Regions from separate parts of the Exiguobacterium sp. s141 genome, predicted to be linked through region 2. Evidence: riboswitches for the same ligand, from Rfam matches in the RefSeq annotation. Region 2 holds a riboswitch; the other holds the start of a gene.
What was found. A riboswitch is a leader RNA that binds a small molecule or an ion and turns the genes downstream of it on or off. The one in region 2 is predicted to bind S-adenosylmethionine.
Positions count from the first base shown of each region.

Region 1: linked by a shared signal. The riboswitch ahead of KNP74_RS03005 (methionine ABC transporter ATP-binding protein) and the one ahead of KNP74_RS12135 (2,3-diketo-5-methylthiopentyl-1-phosphate enolase) in region 2 are both predicted to bind S-adenosylmethionine.

Region 1 covers NZ_JACSLJ010000001.1:577,702-587,870, forward strand. The annotation lists gene sufU (Fe-S cluster assembly sulfur transfer protein SufU) at 1-381, opposite strand, end outside; gene KNP74_RS02975 (cysteine desulfurase) at 371-1,591, opposite strand; gene sufD (Fe-S cluster assembly protein SufD) at 1,593-2,861, opposite strand; gene sufC (Fe-S cluster assembly ATPase SufC) at 2,874-3,635, opposite strand; gene KNP74_RS02990 (MDR family MFS transporter) at 3,808-5,022, opposite strand; gene KNP74_RS02995 (MetQ/NlpA family ABC transporter substrate-binding protein) at 5,127-5,954, opposite strand; gene KNP74_RS03000 (methionine ABC transporter permease) at 5,985-6,647, opposite strand; gene KNP74_RS03005 (methionine ABC transporter ATP-binding protein) at 6,637-7,665, opposite strand; SAM riboswitch class I at 7,743-7,848, opposite strand; gene KNP74_RS03010 (thioredoxin family protein) at 8,302-8,556, opposite strand; gene KNP74_RS03015 (PTS sugar transporter subunit IIC) at 8,747-9,799, shown strand; gene gcvH (glycine cleavage system protein GcvH) at 9,842-10,169, opposite strand, start outside.
Region 2 covers NZ_JACSLJ010000006.1:18,472-28,640, reverse strand. The annotation lists gene KNP74_RS12170 (MerR family transcriptional regulator) at 1-79, shown strand, start outside; gene KNP74_RS12165 (GNAT family N-acetyltransferase) at 262-834, opposite strand; gene pdxR (MocR-like pyridoxine biosynthesis transcription factor PdxR) at 927-2,288, shown strand; gene KNP74_RS12155 (TerC family protein) at 2,581-3,414, shown strand; gene KNP74_RS12150 (1,2-dihydroxy-3-keto-5-methylthiopentene dioxygenase) at 3,452-3,985, opposite strand; gene KNP74_RS12145 (methylthioribulose 1-phosphate dehydratase) at 3,999-4,616, opposite strand; gene KNP74_RS12140 (2-hydroxy-3-keto-5-methylthiopentenyl-1-phosphate phosphatase) at 4,613-5,263, opposite strand; gene KNP74_RS12135 (2,3-diketo-5-methylthiopentyl-1-phosphate enolase) at 5,260-6,417, opposite strand; SAM riboswitch class I at 6,487-6,588, opposite strand; SAM riboswitch class I at 6,793-6,895, shown strand; gene mtnK (S-methyl-5-thioribose kinase) at 6,977-8,128, shown strand; gene mtnA (S-methyl-5-thioribose-1-phosphate isomerase) at 8,125-9,159, shown strand; gene KNP74_RS12120 (sugar ABC transporter substrate-binding protein) at 9,152-10,169, shown strand, end outside.

The DNA.
Region 1 (10,169 bases), on a different contig from region 2:
CTTGATGCGAGCCGGGAACTTTGAGACGCCAGACAACGCTTCGATGTCGCCTAGGTCGAACGTGTCTGTATCATAGTCTTTTCCTTGGACCATCTCCGAGAAGATGTTGGCCAATTGGAGTGCCTCGTCAACAGACTTGCCCTTCACGATTTGGGTCATCATCGATGCCGAGGCGAGACTGATGGAACAGCCTTCCCCTTCGAACTTGGCATCTTTCACGATTCCGTCCTCGACTTGGAGTTGGAGTCGGAGTGAATCCCCGCATGTCGGGTTGTTCAAGTCGACCGTCACGCCATCTTCGATGACGCCACGGTTTCTTGGGTTTTTATAATGATCCATGATGACCTGTCGGTACAACATGTCGAGATTGTTAAAACTCATAATTGAAATACTCCTTCGTTTGACGTAGCCCTTCGATGAAGCGGTCGACTTCTTCTTTCGTATTGTACAAGTAGAAGCTCGCTCGGGCTGTCGATGATTGCTTCAGGAGACGCATGAGTGGCTGGGCACAATGGTGGCCGGCCCGGACCGCGATGCCTTGCATATCCAAGACGGTCGCTAAGTCGTGGGCGTGCACGTCACCTAAGTTGAACGTGACGAGTCCGACCCGTTCCTCTGGCCCGAAGATTTGGATACCTTCGATCGTCCGCATCTGTTCGATGGCGTACGTCGCAAGCGCCCGTTCGTGGGCTTCGACGTTCTCGAGACCGAGGTCTTCTAAGAAGTCGATGGCCGCTGCCAAACCGACAGCGCCGGCGATGATCGGCGTCCCTGCTTCGAACCGGTACGGGATGTCTTTCCATGTCGACTCATACAAGTCGACGTAATCGATCATCTCGCCACCGAATTCGACCGGCTCCATGTTTTTAAGCAACTGTTTCTTCCCGTATAAGACCCCGATCCCGGTCGGACCGAGCATCTTATGGCCTGAGAAGGCGAGGAAGTCGCAGTCGAGTGCTTGCACGTCAAGTTTACGGTGCGGTGCGCTTTGCGCCGCATCGACGACCATGACCGCGCCTTTCTCGTGGGCGAGCTTCGCCACGTCGGCGATCGGGTTGATCGTGCCGAGCACGTTCGAGACGTGACTCATGGCAACGATTTTCGTCCGGTCCGACAAGACGGCACGGACCGCGTCGAGCGTGACCCGACCGTCCGGCGTCAATTCGACGTAACGGAGTTTGGCCCCTTTACGCTTGGCGAGCTGTTGCCACGGAATCAAGTTGGCGTGATGCTCCATCGGCGTGAGGACGATCTCGTCCCCCGCGCCGACGTTGGCATCCCCGTAGCTTGACGCGACGAGGTTAATCGCCGTCGTCGTCCCGCGTGTGAAGATGATCTCTTCCGGGACGGCGGCGTTGATGAATGAACGGACGCGCTCCCGCGCCCCTTCATACGCATCCGTCGCGTGCGTCCCGAGCGTATGGACGCCCCGGTGCACGTTCGAGTGGATGCGGCGATAGTAATCCTCGATCGCCTCGATGACAGCAAGCGGTTTTTGGGAGCTCGCCGCGCTGTCGAGATAGACGAGCGGATGACCGTTGATTTCCTGATCTAAAATCGGGAACTGTTTACGAATCGAGGCATCGATCATCTTAACGCACTTTCCCTTCGATGACTTCACGGAGACGGTCTTTGACCGACTCGATCGCGAGTTGCTCGACGACCGGGTTCAAGAATCCGTGAATGATCAACCGTTCGGCTTCTTTACGTGACAAACCACGGCTCATCAAGTAGTAGAGTTGCACGTCGTCGACGCGTCCGACCGAAGCGGCGTGACCTGCCATGACGTCGTCCTCATCGATAAGGAGGATCGGGTTCGCATCCCCACGTGCCTTTTCAGACAACATGAGTACACGTTCCGTTTGAACGCCGTTCGATTTCGAAGCGCCATGGTGAATCATCGATGTTCCACTGAAGATGGCCGTGGCTGAATCTTTTTGGACACCGTGAATCAAGATGAACCCTTCTGAAGACTTCCCGAAATGGTCCGTCCGGATGTTGAAGTTTTGCTTCTGTGCGCCACGACCGATCGTGACGGCTTTCGTGTCTGAGAACGTGTTGTCCCCGACAAGGTGCGTTTTCGTCTCGACGACCGAGTTGCCATCGTTCATGTGACCGAGCGCCCATTCGAGGCGTGCGTTCTCATAGACGACACCGCGGCGGTTCATGAATGAGAGGGCCGAATCAGCAAGCTGATCGACACCACCGAAGACGACTTTCGCGTTCGCGGCAGCGAACACTTCTGTCACGGCATTGACCGTGTGCGGCTCGTTCGTGTTCGAGAGGAAACTCTCGATGTACGTCAATTCACTGCCTTCGTCTGCGACGATGATCGTGTGATGATAGAGCGCGCCGTTCGCTTGTTCCATCGTGAAGATGGCTTGGAGCGGGTCCTTCAATTGAACGTTCTTCGGTACGTATAGGAACGCACCGCCGTTCATGAGAGCAGCGTTCAACGCAGACAAACGTTCTTCGTCCACGCGGACACCTTCTGTCATGAAGTACTTCTCGACGAGCTCCGGATGTTGTTCCATTGCTTCGTTGATGCCCATGAAGAGGACACCTTCTGGCGTTGCAAGTTCGTTGTAGACGACATGACCGTTGCGTTCAACGAGCACGTTTGTGCGATGGTCTCCAAGAAGTGCTTCGATTTCGGGCGTCAAGCCGTCGTGCTTCGTGAGTTCGACGTCTCCAGAGACGAAGTCCCATTTATCAATCTTGATTTTTTCAACTTTTGGCAAGGCAAGAGTCGGCGCAAGTTCTGCTGCTTCTTTGCGACGGTTGACCATAAATGCTGGTCCACCGAGCGCCTCTGCACGTGCCGCTACTGCTTGTGCATCCAATTCAAATTGTACGGTCATCGTACAGCCTCCTTACGCTTCTGTGTCTACTGTCATTCCAAGATCTTGCTTCACCCAGTCGTAACCTTCAGCTTCGAGTCGTTGTGCAAGCTCTTTGCCACCTGACATGACGATTTTCCCGTCCATCATGATGTGAACAAAGTCTGGCTCGATATAGTTGAGGAGACGTTGGTAGTGCGTGATAATCAAGCAACCGAACTCTTCTGAGCGCATTTCGTTGACGCCTTTGGCGACGACTTTGAGCGCATCGATGTCAAGACCTGAGTCAATCTCATCGAGGATGGCGATGTTCGGTTTGATCATCATCATCTGAAGGATTTCGTTACGTTTTTTCTCTCCGCCTGAGAAACCTTCATTCAAATAGCGGTGTGCCATTTCTGAAGGGATTTCAAGGACGTCCATCTTCGCATCGAGTTCACGGATGAACTTCATGAGCGAGATTTCTTGACCTTCTTCACGGCGCGAGTTGATGGCTGAACGCAAGAAATCGGCATTCGTGACACCACTGATTTCAGCAGGATACTGCATTGCGAGGAACATTCCGGCTTGTGCGCGCTCGTCGACTTCCATGTCGAGTACGTCTTCGCCGTTCAAATCAACGCTTCCGCCTGTAACTTCATACAATGGATGACCCATAAGTGCCGATGCGAGTGTAGATTTACCCGTCCCGTTAGGACCCATGATGGCGTGAATTTCGCCACCTTTAATTTCAAGATTAAGACCTTTGACGATCTCTTTTCCTTCGATTGAGACGCGGAGGTCATCAATTTTCATGTGTGGTACGTTAGACATTCGGATACCCCTTCCGTTTTCTCGCCATTTTTGGCGTAGATTAGATATATTCTAATCTTAATCTAGGCAATTTTTTATTTCAAGCGACTCACCTTATTATTCATTCTCAATAAAACTTAAATGTTGAGAATGAGAATATCGAGAAATCAAGACTTTATCCAACTTTTTCCTCGATTAAGGCCAAACTTGCTTTCCGTTCCTTCAAGGCGCCGGCGAAGAAGAAGGCGCCGCAAGCCGTCAACACGGCCAAGCTTCCAAACACTGGCAACGCGGCGTTATCAAACCCATCGAGCAACACCCCACCGATGACGGGGCCGATCGTCTGACCGAGCGCCGTCAACCCCATCGCCCCGAAATACGTCCCGCGCAGGTGAGCCGGTGCCAATTCGTCCGTCAATACGTCCGTCATCGTGAACATAAGCACCTCACCGATTGTGAAGATGACCATCGCGATGAACAACACCCACGTCTCGGTCGCAAAACCGATGAGCAGGAGCCCCGTCGACAGCGTCCCGACGCCGAAAAAGAGTGACTTGATCGGCGACACGCGAATCCCGAAGCGCATGATCGGATATTGGACGACGAGGACGGTGATCGCATTGACCGTCAACAGATAGGCGAACAAACGTGAGCCATCACTGAAGCCGTCATGGAACGCGATGAACTGCGGCAACGTCGCATTGAACTGACTATAGCCGATGATGGCGAAAATCATCCCGATGATGACGTAGCGGAACGTCTTATCTTGTTGTAACACACGGAACGTCTCCGTCAAGCGCGGCCGGACTTTGACGCCGTCCCCTTCCTCGAACGGATATTTCCGGAACAGCGTCGAGATGACGAGACCGTATAACACATAGACGCCCGTGACGACGAAGAAGGCGCTCTTCGCCCCGGTGAGCGACAACACGACCGCGAGCAATGGCCCGATTGCCGCCGCGATATTGATTAAAAAGTAGCGGACGTTATAGACGATGACGCGCTGGTCCGGCTGCGTCGTATCACTGATGAGTGCGCGCGACGCCGGTTCGAGGAACGACCGCGACACGCCCATAAGTACCGAGAACATATAAAACCAAAATAATTCTGTCACGAGCGCGAAACCAGTGAACGTCATCGCGTTCAACGCGATACCGATCAGCATCAGCTGTTTGCGCCCGTAGCGGTCGGATAGCGTCCCCCCGAAAAAGCTCATGAATAACCCCGATAACGCCGAGATGGCAAACACCGTCCCGATCACGCTCGCCGAGAAACCGAGCGTCGCGAGATAAATCGCAAAAAACGGCATCACAAAAAATGTCGACAGCCGGGCAAAAAATGTGCCAAACAAGACGCCCAGCGTCAGCGGATGAATGTGTCGTATGTTCATCCGAATCCCCCCTTTTCCTACATATATGTAGTGTACTTCTATTGATGCGTCAAAACTACTCCAAACAAAAAAGGCCCGGGATAGCCCGGGCCTTGACGAAATTATTATTTGACCGGTACGACTGCACCTTTGTACTCGTCCAAAATCCACTGTTGTGTCTCTTCTGACGTGAGTACTTCAAGGAGTGCCTTGACGCGCTCGTCATCTTCGTCGCCTTCACGTGTGACGATCAAGTTGACGTAAGGTGAATCTTCGCCTTCGAGAGCGATCGCGTCTTCGAGCGGGTTGAGGCCGGCATCGATCGCGTAGTTCGTGTTGATGAGGACCGCGTCCCCTTCACCGTTGTTGAACGCTTGCGGGAGAAGTGCCGCTTCGACGTCTGTCTTGAATTTCAAGTTTTTCGGGTTGTCGACGATGTCTGACACCGTCGCGTCTACTGTTTTGCCTTCCGCGAGCGTGAGCAAGCCTTCTGATTGGAGCATCGTGAGGATTCGTCCGTGGTCAGCGACCGACGAGCTCATGATGATTTCCGCGCCGTCTGGAAGCTCATCGAGTGATGCGTAATCTTTCGAGTACACACCAATCGGCTCGATGTGAACGCCGCCGGCTGAAGCGAATTTGTAGTCTTTGTTCTCAGCCATTTGCGACTCGAGGTACGGCTCGTGTTGGAAGTAGTTCGCGTCGAGTTCGCCGTCCGCGAGCGTTTTGTTCGGGAGGACGTAGTCTTGGAACTTCTTGATTTCGAGCGTATAGCCCTTCTCTTCGTAGTCGTCTTGAATGTGCTCTAAAATCTCAGCGTGCGGGACGTTTGACGCACCGACGACGAGCGTCTTATCATCGCCCGAACCTGATTCTGAATCTCCGCCGCAAGCTGCGAGAATAGTGAGTGCTGAAGCTGCTGTCAATCCGAGTACTGTTTTCCATGATTTCATTATAAAACCCCTCCAAATTTTCTATTTAGATCAAGCGGAACGCTTGTCAATTACTGATACGAGTCGATCGCCGATGAACTGGATGACGAAGACGATAACCAAGATTAAGACGGTCGCGACGAACGTGACGTCACTCTGTGAGCGCTGGAACCCTTCGAGGAACGCCAAGTTCCCGAGTCCCCCGCCCCCAACGACCCCTGCCATCGCCGTATAACCGACGATCGCGACGATCGTGACCGTGATGCCTGACACGATGGCCGGCAATGCTTCTGGGAACAACACTTTATAGACGATCTGCCATTTTGTCGCACCCATCGATTCAGCCGCCTCGATGACGCCGCGGTCGACTTCACGCAGGGCGAGCTCGACCATCCGCGCATAGAACGGAGCCGCACCGATGATGAGCGCCGGCAACGCTGCCGTCGATCCGAGCATCGTCCCGACGACGAGTAACGTGAACGGGATGAGCAAGATGATCAAAATGATGAACGGGATCGACCGGAACACGTTGACGATTGCGCTGATAACCGTGTAAATCGGACGGTTTTTCATCATGAGCGGTTCGTTCGTGACGTATAAGAGCATCCCGAGGGCGAGACCGATGACGAACGTCGCGGCTCCGGCGACGAGCGTCATATAGAGCGTCTCCCACGTCTGCTCGAGCATGACTTGCCAATCTACATTAGGAAACATCGCTTTCTACCTCCACTTCCACTGCCTGCGACCGGATTGAGGCGATGGCCCGCTCGACTTCAGCCGGCTCTCCGATCAATTGGATGAATAATGTCCCGAGGGCACCGACCTGTGACTGCGTCACCTTCCCGCCGATGATGTTGAAGCCGATGTCATGCTGCTTCAACACTTCCGACAGAATCGGTTGTTCGGCCGTCTCGTTCAAGAATTTGAGCTTGACGATTTGTCCGCTCGGATACCGGGCTTTCAAATGTTCGAACGTGAGCGACATGTCCTCGACCGCGCCGATCTGTTTGACGAACTCTTTCGTGATCGGCTGTTCCGGATGTTGGAACACGTCGGCGACTTGTCCGGTCTCGACGACCTTCCCGGCCTCCATGACGGCGACCCGGTGACAAATCTTTTGGATGACGTGCATCTCATGGGTGATGAGGACGATCGTCAAACCGAGTTTCTTGTTGATACTGACGAGCAGTTCGAGAATCGAGTCCGTTGTCTTCGGGTCGAGTGCGCTCGTCGCTTCATCGCAGAGGAGCACTTCTGGATTCGTAGCGAGCGCACGGGCGATCCCGACTCGCTGCTTTTGGCCGCCCGATAGTTGTGACGGATAGCTGTCTTCCCGTCCGGCGAGGCCGACGAGTTCGACGAGCTCTTGGACGCGGCGTTTGCGCTCACTCGCCGGTACCCCGATGAGTTCGAGCGGGAAGCTAATATTCTCAGCGACCGTGCGCGACCATAATAGGTTGAAGTGTTGGAACACCATCGAGACATTTTTACGCACCCCGCGCAGTTCCTTCGGCGTGAGTTTCGTCAGCTCGCTGCCGGCGACCACGATTTCACCGCTTGACGGTGCCTCGAGTCGGTTGAGCAAGCGGATGAGCGTCGACTTCCCCGCCCCTGAATATCCGATTATTCCAAAAATTTCGCCGCTTTCGATTGTAAGCGACACATCATCGACCGCCTGAACCCGACCGTTTTTCGTGTCGAACCATTTGGCCACATTGCGTAATTGAATCAATCCATTTCCCTCCTGACAACAAAAAAAGTACGCACGTTTGAGCAAACGTGCGTACTTTATCGTACGGACAACGATTGCTCTCATCTTCCAAGGTTTACACCTTGCTGGAATTAGCACCATTTCGGATTGATCCGCGGTTGCTGGGCGTCATAGGGCCAGTCCCTCAGCCTCTCTTGATAAGAGTGGTTGCGTATTTGATTAGCTTTATCATAGCGACACATTATTTTCATGTCAAACTATTTTTTTCAGACAAATTAAAAAAGGTGCCATCCGAGGATGACACAGAACGTAGCACCTTGAGTCACTGAAGGACAACCCATAGATGAACCTCTTTTGCCCGATCAGAGCATTCATCCTTATATGGGGGATTTTTACCCGACCATCACTCGATCTTCGAACGGACCATGCAATTACGCGACCGGTGCCCCGACGCTTGATTTTTTTGGGGGACAATCGAAGGGAAGGTCCACCTGAAATCGCGTAAGCTCATGCAACGGTTGTTCGAAAACGTCTTGCTGACGGGAAAATCTCGTCCTATGTTGTGTTCAAGTAAGATGTTGTAATGAATATATCATTCGTGAACTTTCTGTGTCAACTGATTATTTAAAATTTTCAGATTATTCTAATCATCCTATCTCATTTGACGAAAGATAGGACGTGCTGGACGTTTTGAAACGCGTACAAACGATCGCGAACTTGACCATTCTCCAGCTTCAATAGCGCCGGGACGCTCATGACCTGATACGCCTCGAGCTCGTTCGGGATAAAGTTGGCATCGCGTTTTTCAATCTGGAGTTCGGGATCGACCGCCTCGACGACCGAGAGCATCCGCTCGGCCACGGCGCATGTACCGCACATCGGGGCGTATATATATAAGAATCCGTCTGTCATCATTATTCTCACCTCTCCTCTAAGTATATGAATCCGGACCGGTCGGTTCAAAAGTTGTGCTCAAATGGAAAATTCTGAACATTTCAACATTTTGTATTGACGCTCGCTAGAAAGAGGCATAGTATGGTCATTAACTTTATTGCTTTTGTACATAACAGCATACCAGTAGAAAAGGACAGGTGAATCCCCAATGACGGAAGAGAAGCTTACCGGAAAACAGTTTTTGATGAACGTCTTGAACGGCCTCAGTCTTGCCATTCTCATCGCCCTCATCCCGAGCGCTTTGCTCGGTGAATTAACGAAAGCCATCTTACCTTATGTTCCGTCCTTGCAGTTCATCTTAGATGCGACGACAATCGCGATGCGTCTCTTACCGGTTATCATCGGTGTCGCCGTCGCCATGCAGTTCGGACGCTCGGCACTCGAGGCCGGCACAATCGGCATCGCGACCCAAGTCGGGAGCGGCGCCATCCGCATCGAGGAAGGGGTGTTCCTCATGGCTGGAATCGGTGACGTCATCACGGCCGGTGTGACGGCCGCTCTTGCGACGTTCCTCGTCATGCAGTTGTCGCCACGCTTGAAGACATACACGGTACTCGTCTTACCGATGACGGTCATCGTCGTCGCCGGAGGGATCGGGGCGTTCCTGCTCACCTACATCTCACAAATCACAACATACGTCGGGACGATCATTATGACAATGACGGAACTACAGCCGATTGTGATGGGCATGTTGATTGCGATGGCGTTCTCGCTCATCATCGTCTCGCCAATCTCGACGGTCGGCATCGCCACAGCGATCAGCCTGTCTGGTGTCGCGGCCGGGGCCGCCAACCTAGGGGTCGTCGCCGCCGGCTTCGGTCTCGCCATCGCCGGCTGGCAGATGAACGCGACGGGAACGTCGATCGCCCACTTCCTCGGGTCACCGAAGATTCAAATGGCGAACTTCGTCCGTCGTCCGATCATGATGTTGCCCGTACTCGCCAATGCGGCCATCCTCGGAGCGCTCGCAGGCATCCTTCGGATCGAAGGCACGCCGATCAGTGCCGGTTTCGGCGTCTCCGGCCTCATCGGGCCAATCAACGCCTTGCATTTGATGCCGGGAGGGTTCGCGCTCTGGAACGTCATGCTCGTCATCGTCTTGTTCGGACTCATCCCGATAACGCTTGGAATCATCTTCTACCGCCTGTTCAACCGGACGTCGCTCATCCAGCCTGATCATTACCGCCTCGATTTCGAATGAACAAAAAAGCCCGGCTTCTCGTGAAGAGAAACCGGGTTTTGTTTAGCCTTGAATCATCGCTTCGTATTCTTCGGCTGACATGAGTTTGTCGACGTCTGACGCGTCGTTCAACTCGACTTCGATCATCCAAGCGCCTTCGAACGGTGCCTCGTTGACGAGTTCTGGTGAATCGGCGAGTGATTCGTTCACCGCTGTGATTTTTCCAGAGATTGGAGCGTACAACTCTGACACGGTTTTGACCGACTCGACCGAACCGAACGGCTCATCGAGTAAAATCGTGCCGCCGACTTCAGGAAGTTCGACAAAGACGATATCCCCTAGTTCGCTTTGTGCGAAATCCGTGATCCCGATGCGGGCCACGCTTCCGTTC
Region 2 (10,169 bases):
AAACCCAGGGAACGAACTGCAACATGGAATAGATGGCGAGCTATACCAATTCATCAATAAAGCATTGAATCCTAAGTAATGTTAGAGAAAAAAGGAAGAGGAAAAGCTGGTTATAAAGCTTCTCCTCTTCCTTTTTTTGTTGGTTTTTAGAGAACTGCTGATAATCTCGTGATATGTAAACTACTCTTTATAGGTCGCCTTATCCTTAGATTACAAACTCAAAACTGAAATAGGTCTCAAATACAGATATGGTATAAATTATTAATCTATTAGTATATTGTGGAAGCGTTCTTTGACTTGTGGCCAATCCTCTTTTGTCACACTATACATGACGGTATGTCGAATTGTTCCTTCTTTGCGAATCATGTGGTTCCTTAAAATCCCTTCTTTAATGGCTCCGATTCTTTCAATGGCGCGTTGTGAACGGATGTTTTCATGACCTGTCTTGATTTGAACGCGATTCAATCCCAGTTCTTCAAAACAATACGTCAACAGTAAAAACTTGCAATTGGTGTTGATGTTCGTTCGCCAACTTTTGGGATTTAGCCAAGTTGAACCAATCTCTAGTCTTTTGTGTGGCATGGAAATGTCGAGAAACCAGGTGGCCCCAATGATCTTCTTTGTCTCGATATCTACAATCACAAAAGCAAACTCTGTTCCAGCTGCTCTCTTTTTTTGAGCGTCTTGTACATATTGTTCAACGTTCCTTTTGTCCGTCAAATCCACCGACATATGTTCCCAAATTTCATGGTTATTCGCTGCGTCCCAGATTCCTTCTATATGACTGATTTCCATCGGCACTAGCTTGACAACTTCATTCTCTAAGGTTTTCATTTCCCTCACTCCTTTCTATCATTACACTTCATTTCTGGTATGCTTAACATAACCAATTCGGAGTAAAATTTACATACCAAGGAGTGTTTGGAGTGGAACTGCAAGTAACGTTTCCATCGGGAACCACAAAATATATGGCCATTTATGAACACATCAAACAGCTCATTCTACAACAACAGTTAAAAGCGCATTCAAGAATGCCCTCTAAACGCGAATTAGCCAATCAATTGAATGTCAGTGTATTTACCGTACAGGAAGCATATGCCCAATTACTGAGTGAAGGTTACCTGTATTCAACAGAGAGACAAGGTTATTTTATAGGGGAGATTGAAGTCCCCTTCCAAGAAAAAGCTGCCCTTCAAAAAGAAGAATTACTGCCAACGATAAAAGAAGAGTCCTTAAATTTTAGAAACGGACAAGTTGATCCAACAGAATTTCCATACAAAATTTGGAACCGCCTGTATCAAAATTTTCTGGCTCCTGCCCATATTGCGAATGGTGCTTGGCAAGGGGAACCGGAATTACGGAACGAAATTGCAAACTATTTGCGCCGATCCCGAGGATTGCATTGCCATGCAAAACAAATTTATGTTTTCAGTGGTACTCAACAACAATTAAGTTGTCTGTGTCAATTCCTCATTCCTTCTAAAGTAGGAATCGAGGAACCTGGCTTTATTCGGGCAAATGCGGTTTTTCACCAATTAAACATACCTGTTTTACCTCTAAGGTTGGATTCTGAAGGCTGTACCGTACCGAAACAGCCAGTGACACTTCTTTATACAACTCCAGCTCACCAATATCCACTTGGCACCATAATGTCGATCAACAGGCGCCTTGAGTTGTTGACATGGGCAAAAGCTTCTTCCAGTTACATCGTGGAAGATGATTATGATTCGGAATTCCGTTACCGAGGAGCCTCCATTCCAACGTTGGCTCATTTAGACTCTTTAAATCAAGTTATTTATTTTGGTACGTTCTCAAAAACCTTACTGCCTTCTATTCGAATCAGTTATCTTGTCCTCCCCTTATCTTTAGTGAAAGAATATGAAGCATTCCATGCACTGCAGAAATCCACTGTTTCCAAAATCGATCAGTTAGTTGTTGCAGAATTCATTAAGACAGGTAGATATGAGAAGCACATCGCCAAAATGCGAACCCTTTACCGCTCAAAGAGAAAGTGCTTGATTGAAGCGATAGATGAATTTTTAGGAGAAGATTTTTCTGTTAGAGGAGATGAGGCTGGATTGCATATCATTGTCCAATTACCTGCCTTCTTAACGGAACGAGAAGCAATTGCAAGGGCGCATTCGCTTGGCATTGCAGTTGATGCCGTATCCCATATGTATCAAGAAACCAAATCCACCGACCGAGTGATTATCGGATACGGGGCTTTGAGTGTTGGAGAAATTCGGAAGGGCATTCAATCGCTTGCATCGGTCTGGAAAAGTCCCTAAGTTAAAGTCTTAAGAATAGGTTTCATATCTATCAAGCGTTCGTAAATGTGTCAAATCATTTTACGAACGTTCGTCACCTAACACACACTTTTAAGTGCAAGATAACGGTTAAAATCATCGCAAAATAACAGTAGAAGTAACACTTTGCATGTCCTCATAAATAAAAAAACTTCAGCAATTGAAGAAAAGAAGATTGATTTCGATATGAATCGGGAATAAAATGTTCCTGTGAACTTAAAAAATAGATCACTGTTAAATATGAAGGAACACAACAAAAAAGGGGATGTTTTTAATGGATTGGCAGTTAATTCTGCAGTACGCCTGGATCATCGTCGTACTCGTCGGTCTCGAGGGGCTACTTTCTGCAGACAACGCGCTCGTCTTGGCGGTCATGGTCAAGCACTTGCCGCGGACAGAACAGAAGAAGGCACTATTTTACGGATTACTTGGAGCGTTCGTTTTCCGCTTCATCGCCTTGTTCTTGATCTCATTCTTGATCAACGTCTGGCAAGTCCAGGCGCTCGGTGCGCTTTACTTGATCGGAATGAGCGCACGACATCTGTATATGACCTATAAGGCTCGTAAAACGGAGCCGAAACAAGATCTCGCTGCTGAGGCGAAAGAAGAGACGGCTGTCACAGAGAAGCCGGTCACGAAGAAAGAGTTCTGGTTGACGGTTGCGAAAGTCGAGTTTGCTGATATCGCCTTCGCGGTCGATTCAATTCTCGCAGCGGTCGCGCTCGCGGTCAGCTTGCCGCCGCTCGGTCTCGGTGAAATCGGTGGGATCGACTCTGGTCAGTTCTTCGTCGTCTTGACAGGTGGACTCATCGGGGTCATCTTGATGCGTTTCGCTGCTCGAATTTTCGTCAAGCTGTTGCATCAACGTCCGACACTTGAGACAGCCGCCTTCATCATCGTCGGCTGGGTCGGTGTGAAGTTGACGGTGCTCGTCCTTGAACACCCTGGCTTCAAGGAATTGATTGCCGGTACACCGTTCGCGTTCATGGGTCTTCCGGACGGCTTCGTCCACTCGACGGCGTGGACCGTGTTCTTCTGGTCGGTCATGGTCGGGATCGCGGTATGGGGTTGGTTCTCTTCAAAACCGACAGCCGCTGCCAAACATTAAAAAAATGGTCTCTCGCCTTTGAGCGAGAGACCATTTTTCATGCGGTCACGTCTTGTTTCTCGTAAATCGGCACCCAGCCCTCTGTCGTCACGAAGATGCGGACGGCGACGACTTTGCGGTCGTCTTGGAGCGTGAAGTAGTGGCGCGTGTTCACCGGCACCGAGATGAGGTCGCCGGGGTTGAGCTCGATGTTGAAGTAGCCACGCTCGGCGTCATCGATGGCGAAGATGCCATGGCCGCTGACGATGAAGCGGACCTCGTCATCCGTATGATGGTGCTCCTTTTGGAAGTTGACGAGCAATTCGTCCAAGTTCGGCGTCGCGTCTGACAATGAGATGACGTCTGCCGTCTCATAGCCGCGGCGCTCCGATACATCACGAATCTCGTCACGGAACGTCGACAAGATCGCTTGTTTGTCCTCGTCCGTCAACTGATAGTTCTCTTGCAGGTTTTCCGGTAGCTTCGTGATGTCCCACTGCTCATATAAAATCCCGCGAGACTCTAAAAAGGCGCTCACTTCAGTTTGATCGACGTAACGCTCTTCGGTTTGTTGGAAATAGACAGTTGCCATGGTTGGTTCCTCCTTATGAATGGACGCCTAGGGCGCGTAGTTTTAATGTATAGCTGAACAAGAACTCGTAAGCCTCTAAATAGCGTTTGGCCGCGGCCGGGGTCTCGCCCCAGACGGTGATGCCGTGATTGCGAATGAGGACGGCACCGGCGTTTGCGTGAATGTGAGGGGCGAAAGCGGCCGCAAGAGTCGGAATGTCCGCATGGTTCTCGATAATCGGTACGCGGACGACCGCATCCTCGTCCCAGAAGCCGAGCGCTTTGATGATTTCTTGACCGGTGAAGACGACTTCGCCGGTAGCGGCATGGAGCTCGGAGATGACATTATTGTCGACCGTATGGACATGGAGCGAACACGTCGCATCCGTCCGATTGAACACTTCGACATGTAGCAGCGTCTCGGCGGATGGTTTTCCTGTCTGTTCGCCGATTAAGCGTCCGCCCGCATCGACATGAACAAAGTCGTCTGGCGTTCGTTTCCGTTTATCGCGTCCACTCGCCGTGACGAGAAATTCGAGCGGGTCGTCAGAGACGCGAATCGCCAAATTCCCACTCGTTCCGGGGAACCAGTCGCGGGCGGCGAGTTCGTCTTTAATCTCGGCCAGTTCAAGCCAACGTGCCGTAAGGCTCATACGGGCACCTCCTTCAAGTGATGGGTGATGTCGTCGAACGTCTCGAACGGGGCGTAACGGATGCCTGCGTCTTCGCAGAGCGTGATGAGTTGACCCCGGGCGTAGACGAAGTCGGCACGCTTCGCGACCTCGAAGTCGGTCACCGAGTCGCCGATGATGATTAAACGGTCACTCGGATTGACGATACGGCGGGCAATCGTCGGCTTGCAACAGCCGCAATCGTTCGTACACTGTTCGTCACAAGCGTGCGGCCACGTGACGGTTACCGTCTCGTCGGAGAAGTCGGCGACGTTACAGTAGATATGCTCAGGGGCGACGTGACCATCTAAGACCGGCTGGACGAAGAAGTCCATCCCGCCGCTGACGACGTCAAACTTCCAACCGTGCGCCCGAACCTGTTCTAAAAATGATGGGAACCCTTGGCGGAGCGTGATCCGCTCCAACAAATAATCGTGGTAAGCCGGGGCGGCCTCGCTCGGCAATAGTTGAAACAGTTGACCGACGCCGGAGCGGATTGAAATCCGTTGCTCGAGGACCGCATCTTTCAACTCGACCCAAGCCGGCGGGGCGAACGCTTTCATCAACGCGATGATATTGTCTTCCGCCGTGATCGTCCCATCGAAGTCGCACAGGATGTGGACCGTCATCGTGACGCCCACGCCTTTAACGCGGTATCGAGTTCGTCCGTCTGTCCTGCGGTGTGACCGAGGACGTGAGTGATGGCTTGGCGGAAAGCACGGGCCCCGGCGGCTGCACCGTCCGGGTGACCATGAATGCCACCGCCGGCGTTGATGACGACCTCCGTCCCGAAATCACGAATGATATCGGCGACAAGCCCCGGATGAATCCCGGCTGACGGGACCGGTAAAATTGGTTTCGACCAATGCGGTTCGGCGCTCAAGTCACGAATCGCGAACGCCTCGTCCCGTGGTGTCGCGAGCGAACCGTATGGAGACGGGAAGAGCGTCAAATCGGCCCCGGCGAGACGTGGGAGTTTACCGAGTAAGAGCGAATGACTGATGGACCCGGTCAAGGCGCCGGCAAAGGCCGGGTGGGCCAAAATCGGCACACGGATGTCTGGGTCGTTCGCAAGTTCGCGCAGTGCGTCAAGACCGTACGTATAGACGTTGAATAGGAGCGCCGTCGCACCGGCCTCGATCAGCCGGAGCGCCTGATCGCGAAGACCGAACACAGGGCCGCTCAGCGTGATGGCGTAGAGGACACGTTTCCCGGTCGCCTCAAAGTGCGCTTGAATGACGGCCGCTCCGATCCGGGCCCGTTCGAGCGACGGCGTGAGCGGATTGTCGTATAAAATCTCGTCGTCTTTGACGATATCGATGCCGCCGGCGAACTGATCGCGGAGTTGCTGCTCGAGAAACGCGAGGTCACGCCCGATGACGCCTTTGAAGATGCTCATGACGAGCGGACGGTCATGGACACCGAGCAACTCGCGAATCCCGTCGACGCCGAACTTGGCGCCTTTGAAATGAGGGGCGAGCGTTTCGGGCAACGTCAAATCGATTAACCGAATAGAATCGTCGAGGGATAGTTTCCCGAACGTCGTCGTCAAGATGGATGAAAAGTCAGGGCTGACATTATGTAACGGATAGCGGATCGTGAACCGGCTCGTCGTCTCCGTATGGGTGGTCGATACGACCTCACCCCGGTACGCCTGTAACTGCTCTTGCTCTAAATGACGCAGCTCGGTCCATGTGCCGACGGTCAGCTCGAGGGCGATTTTGTCGGCAATGCTTGCGACCGCATCCGTCCGTTTGATTTCATATGTGGCAGTGATACTCATATGGTTCCTCCTTCCAGGCAAACAAAAAATGACCCCATGCCGAGGCAAGAGGTCATCATAAAAAATGAACTCTTATCTCTCAGCTTTCGCTGCAAGAATTAGCACCGTGCCATCTCTGGTCGGTTGCTGCGACATCATCGGGCTCGTCCCTCCGTCTGCTCTTGATAAGAATGTGATTTGAAGTTGTGAAATTTAATTGAATTTTTACACAGATTCGTCACGTCGTCAATTCCTTTTTTTCCAAAAAAAATATTTTGGGAAGTTGTTTCCATATATGCACAAAAAAAGACGAGTGGCACGGAGAAAAGGACGTTGACAATTGTGACGTCGAGTCCGTAATATTCATCACATAAGTTCACCGAATCGAATAAACCACTCTTATCGCGAGTTGGCAGAGGGAATTGGCCCGATGACGCCGCAGCAACCGACCATTAGGCACGGTGCTACATCCACCAGACGAATGTCTGACAGATGAGAGGAACAACCATTTTGGCTGTGCCTCTTTCTCGCGGAGAAAGGGGCTTTTTTTGTGGGCAACGTACAGGAAGGGGAAAACATCATGTCATATCAACCATTTACAGAACAGTCTGTTGTCGAGCACGTCCGTCAATTAGGATACTTGCAAGACGGAATCGCCGAGTGTGAGGAAATCGGGGACGGCAATTTGAATCTCGTGTTTCGGATTCGCCAAGGCGAACAGCGCCTAATCGTCAAACAGGCGCTCCCATACGCTAAAGTCGTCGGTGAGAGCTGGCCGCTTACACTCGAACGGGCATGGATTGAACAGTTGGCACTCCGTGAGTTTGCGAACGTGGCGCCGCGTTTCGTCCCGGACGTCCTCGGTAGCGACCGGACGCTCGCCTACACGATTTTAGAAGATCTGTCTGATTATGAGATTGTCCGCACCGGTTATTTGAAAGGGGAGAGCTATCCGGAACTCGCGCGTCATGTCGGTGAATTTTTAGGCGAGACGCTGTTCGCGACGTCGGATTATGCGGCCGGCCCGATCGCGAAGAAGCGGATTGAACGTGACTATTACAACCCGGAACTGTGTGACATCACCGAGAAGCTCATCTTCACCGACCCGTTCAAAGACGCGGAGTCGAACAACATCGAGGCGGCGCTTCGAGAAGATGTCGAACGCCTTTGGCAAGACCAGGCGCTCAAGGTCGAGGTGACGAAACTGAAAGTCGGATTTGTCACGAAACATGAGGCGCTTCTGCACGGTGACCTACATACAGGCAGCATCTTCGCGACCCAACAAGAGACGAAAATCATCGATCCAGAGTTCGCATTTTACGGACCGTTCGGCTTTGATTTGGGCCAAATTATCGCCCATTTGACGCTGTCGACGTTCCATGACCCGCTCAAACGCTTCGAACGTTTCACGGACGTCTTGACGGTGTGGGAGACGTTCGAGAAGACGTTCCGGGCCAACTTTGAGCGCGCTGTCGAGCCGTTCAATACGGACGGTTTCGTCGACGAATTGTTGCGGACAATCTTCAGCGACACGATCGGCTATGCCGGTTGCGAACTCATTCGCCGTGCCGTCGGACTCGCCGGTGTCGCCGATCTCGAGACGTTGCCGGAAGCGACGCGGCTCGAACGAAAACGTGACGCGCTTGCCCTCGGGACGGCGCTCATTAAAGAACGCCACAGCGTCGAATCGATTGACGACTTGGTGACGCTTTTGTCGGGGGTGCGCGTATGACGGTCCAAAACATCCGCTTTAATTCGCAAACGGACGAACTCATCCTATTGGATCAGACGTTGTTACCACATGAAGAGCGTTACGTGACAATCGAGACGCTCGAACAGGCCGAACATGCCATCGAGACGCTCCAAGTCCGTGGTGCCCCGGCCATCGCTTACTTCGGGGCGTTCGTCCTCGCCAAAGAGGCAGGCCGGTTAGTCGACGACCCGGACTTCACCCGTCGACTCGACCTCGTTGGACGCCGCTTGATTGCGACAAGACCGACGGCGGTCAATCTGCAAAACGTGATCGAATCGCTCCTTGATTTAAATGTCGGGGACGACTTTGAGGCGATTGCCGAGGAAATCAAACGCCGCGCCATCGCTTTGTACGACCGGGACGTCGATACATATCGGGCCATCGGCGAGCATGCGCTGACGGTGTTGCCGGCCGGGGGGAACGTGTTGACAATCTGCAACGCCGGTGCCATCGCGACATCGCGATACGGCACAGCGCTCGCGCCGTTTTACGTCGGAAAAGAACAGGGCGTATCTTTCAACGTCTTCGCCTGTGAGACGCGGCCGCTCCTGCAAGGGGCACGCCTCACTGTCTGGGAACTCGACCGGGCCGATATCGACGTGACGCTCATCACCGACAATATGGCGGCTTGGACGATTCAGTCAAAACGAGTCGACGCCATCATCGTTGGAGCTGACCGTATCACACGGACGGGTCACGTCGCCAATAAAATTGGGACGTTGCAGCTCGCCGTCCTTGCCAAACATTACGGCATTCCGTTCTATGTCGCGGCGCCGCATTCGACGTTCGATTTGACGGCGGATGACACGATTGAAATCGAGGAGCGGAACCCGTCAGAAGTGACACATATCGGTGGTCAACCGACGGCACCCGTCGGCATCACCGTCTTCAATCCGGCGTTCGACGTCACCCCACCGGACCTCATCACCGGACTCATCACCGAGGCGGGTGTGTTCGAGCCGACAGAGACTGCCATCACACATCATGTAGGGGGAACAATTCATGTCTAAAAAACTATTAATTTTACTATTCACATTCGTCTTGGCGCTCGTCGGTTGCACGAACGAACAAGCGGCCCCATCGAAGCCGGCTGAGAAGACACCGGAGACGAAACCCGTCTCGGTCTCGAATGCCACACTTCCGAAAGATATCGATGTCGCCCTGATCATGCAGATGTCGATCGGGACGTTCTCGTCGCAGTATATCAACGGGGTGACGGAACAAGTCGAATCGTTCGGCGGCAACGTGAAAGTGTACAACGCCGACAACGACCTGTCGAAGATGGCGAGCTATGTCGATACGGCGACGACGCAAGGCGTCGATGTCATCTTGATCGACCATGGCCGTGCCGATGCGTTGAAAGAACCGGTCCAACGCGCGCTCGATAAAGGCATCAAAGTCGTCGCGTTCGACAACGATTTGACGAACGAAGGCGTGACCATCATCGACCAAGACGACTATTCGCTCGCTTGGCGTTCACTCAAGGCACTCGCCGAAGATTTGGACGGTGAAGGCAAAATCGTCACGATTTGGGTTGGTGGCTTCACACCGATGGAACGTCGCCACACGATTTATGATGCGTTCTTGAAGCGTTACCCGGGTATCACAGAAGTCGCCAAGTTTGGTTCGGCGACGAACAATACGGCGCTCGACACACAGAGCCAGATGGAAGCAATTTTGAAGAAGTATCCGGAAGGTGAGATTGATGCCGTGTTCGCGATGTGGGACGAGTTCGCTAAGGGTGCGAGCCGTGCCATCAAACAGGCCGGACGCGATGAGATCGCCGTCTATGGGATTGATTTGAGCGATGAAGATTTGCAGCTCATGCAAGAGGACGGTAGCCCGTGGAAAGTGACGGCGGCGACCGATCCGGCTGAAATCGGACGGATTCAAGTCCGTTACGCGTATCAAAAATTAGCTGGTGAAGAGACGCCGTCGATTCATTCGGTCGACCCATATCTCGTCGACCGCGACGTCTTGCCGGACGAGAAAGTAACGATGGACGACCTCGGTCAATACG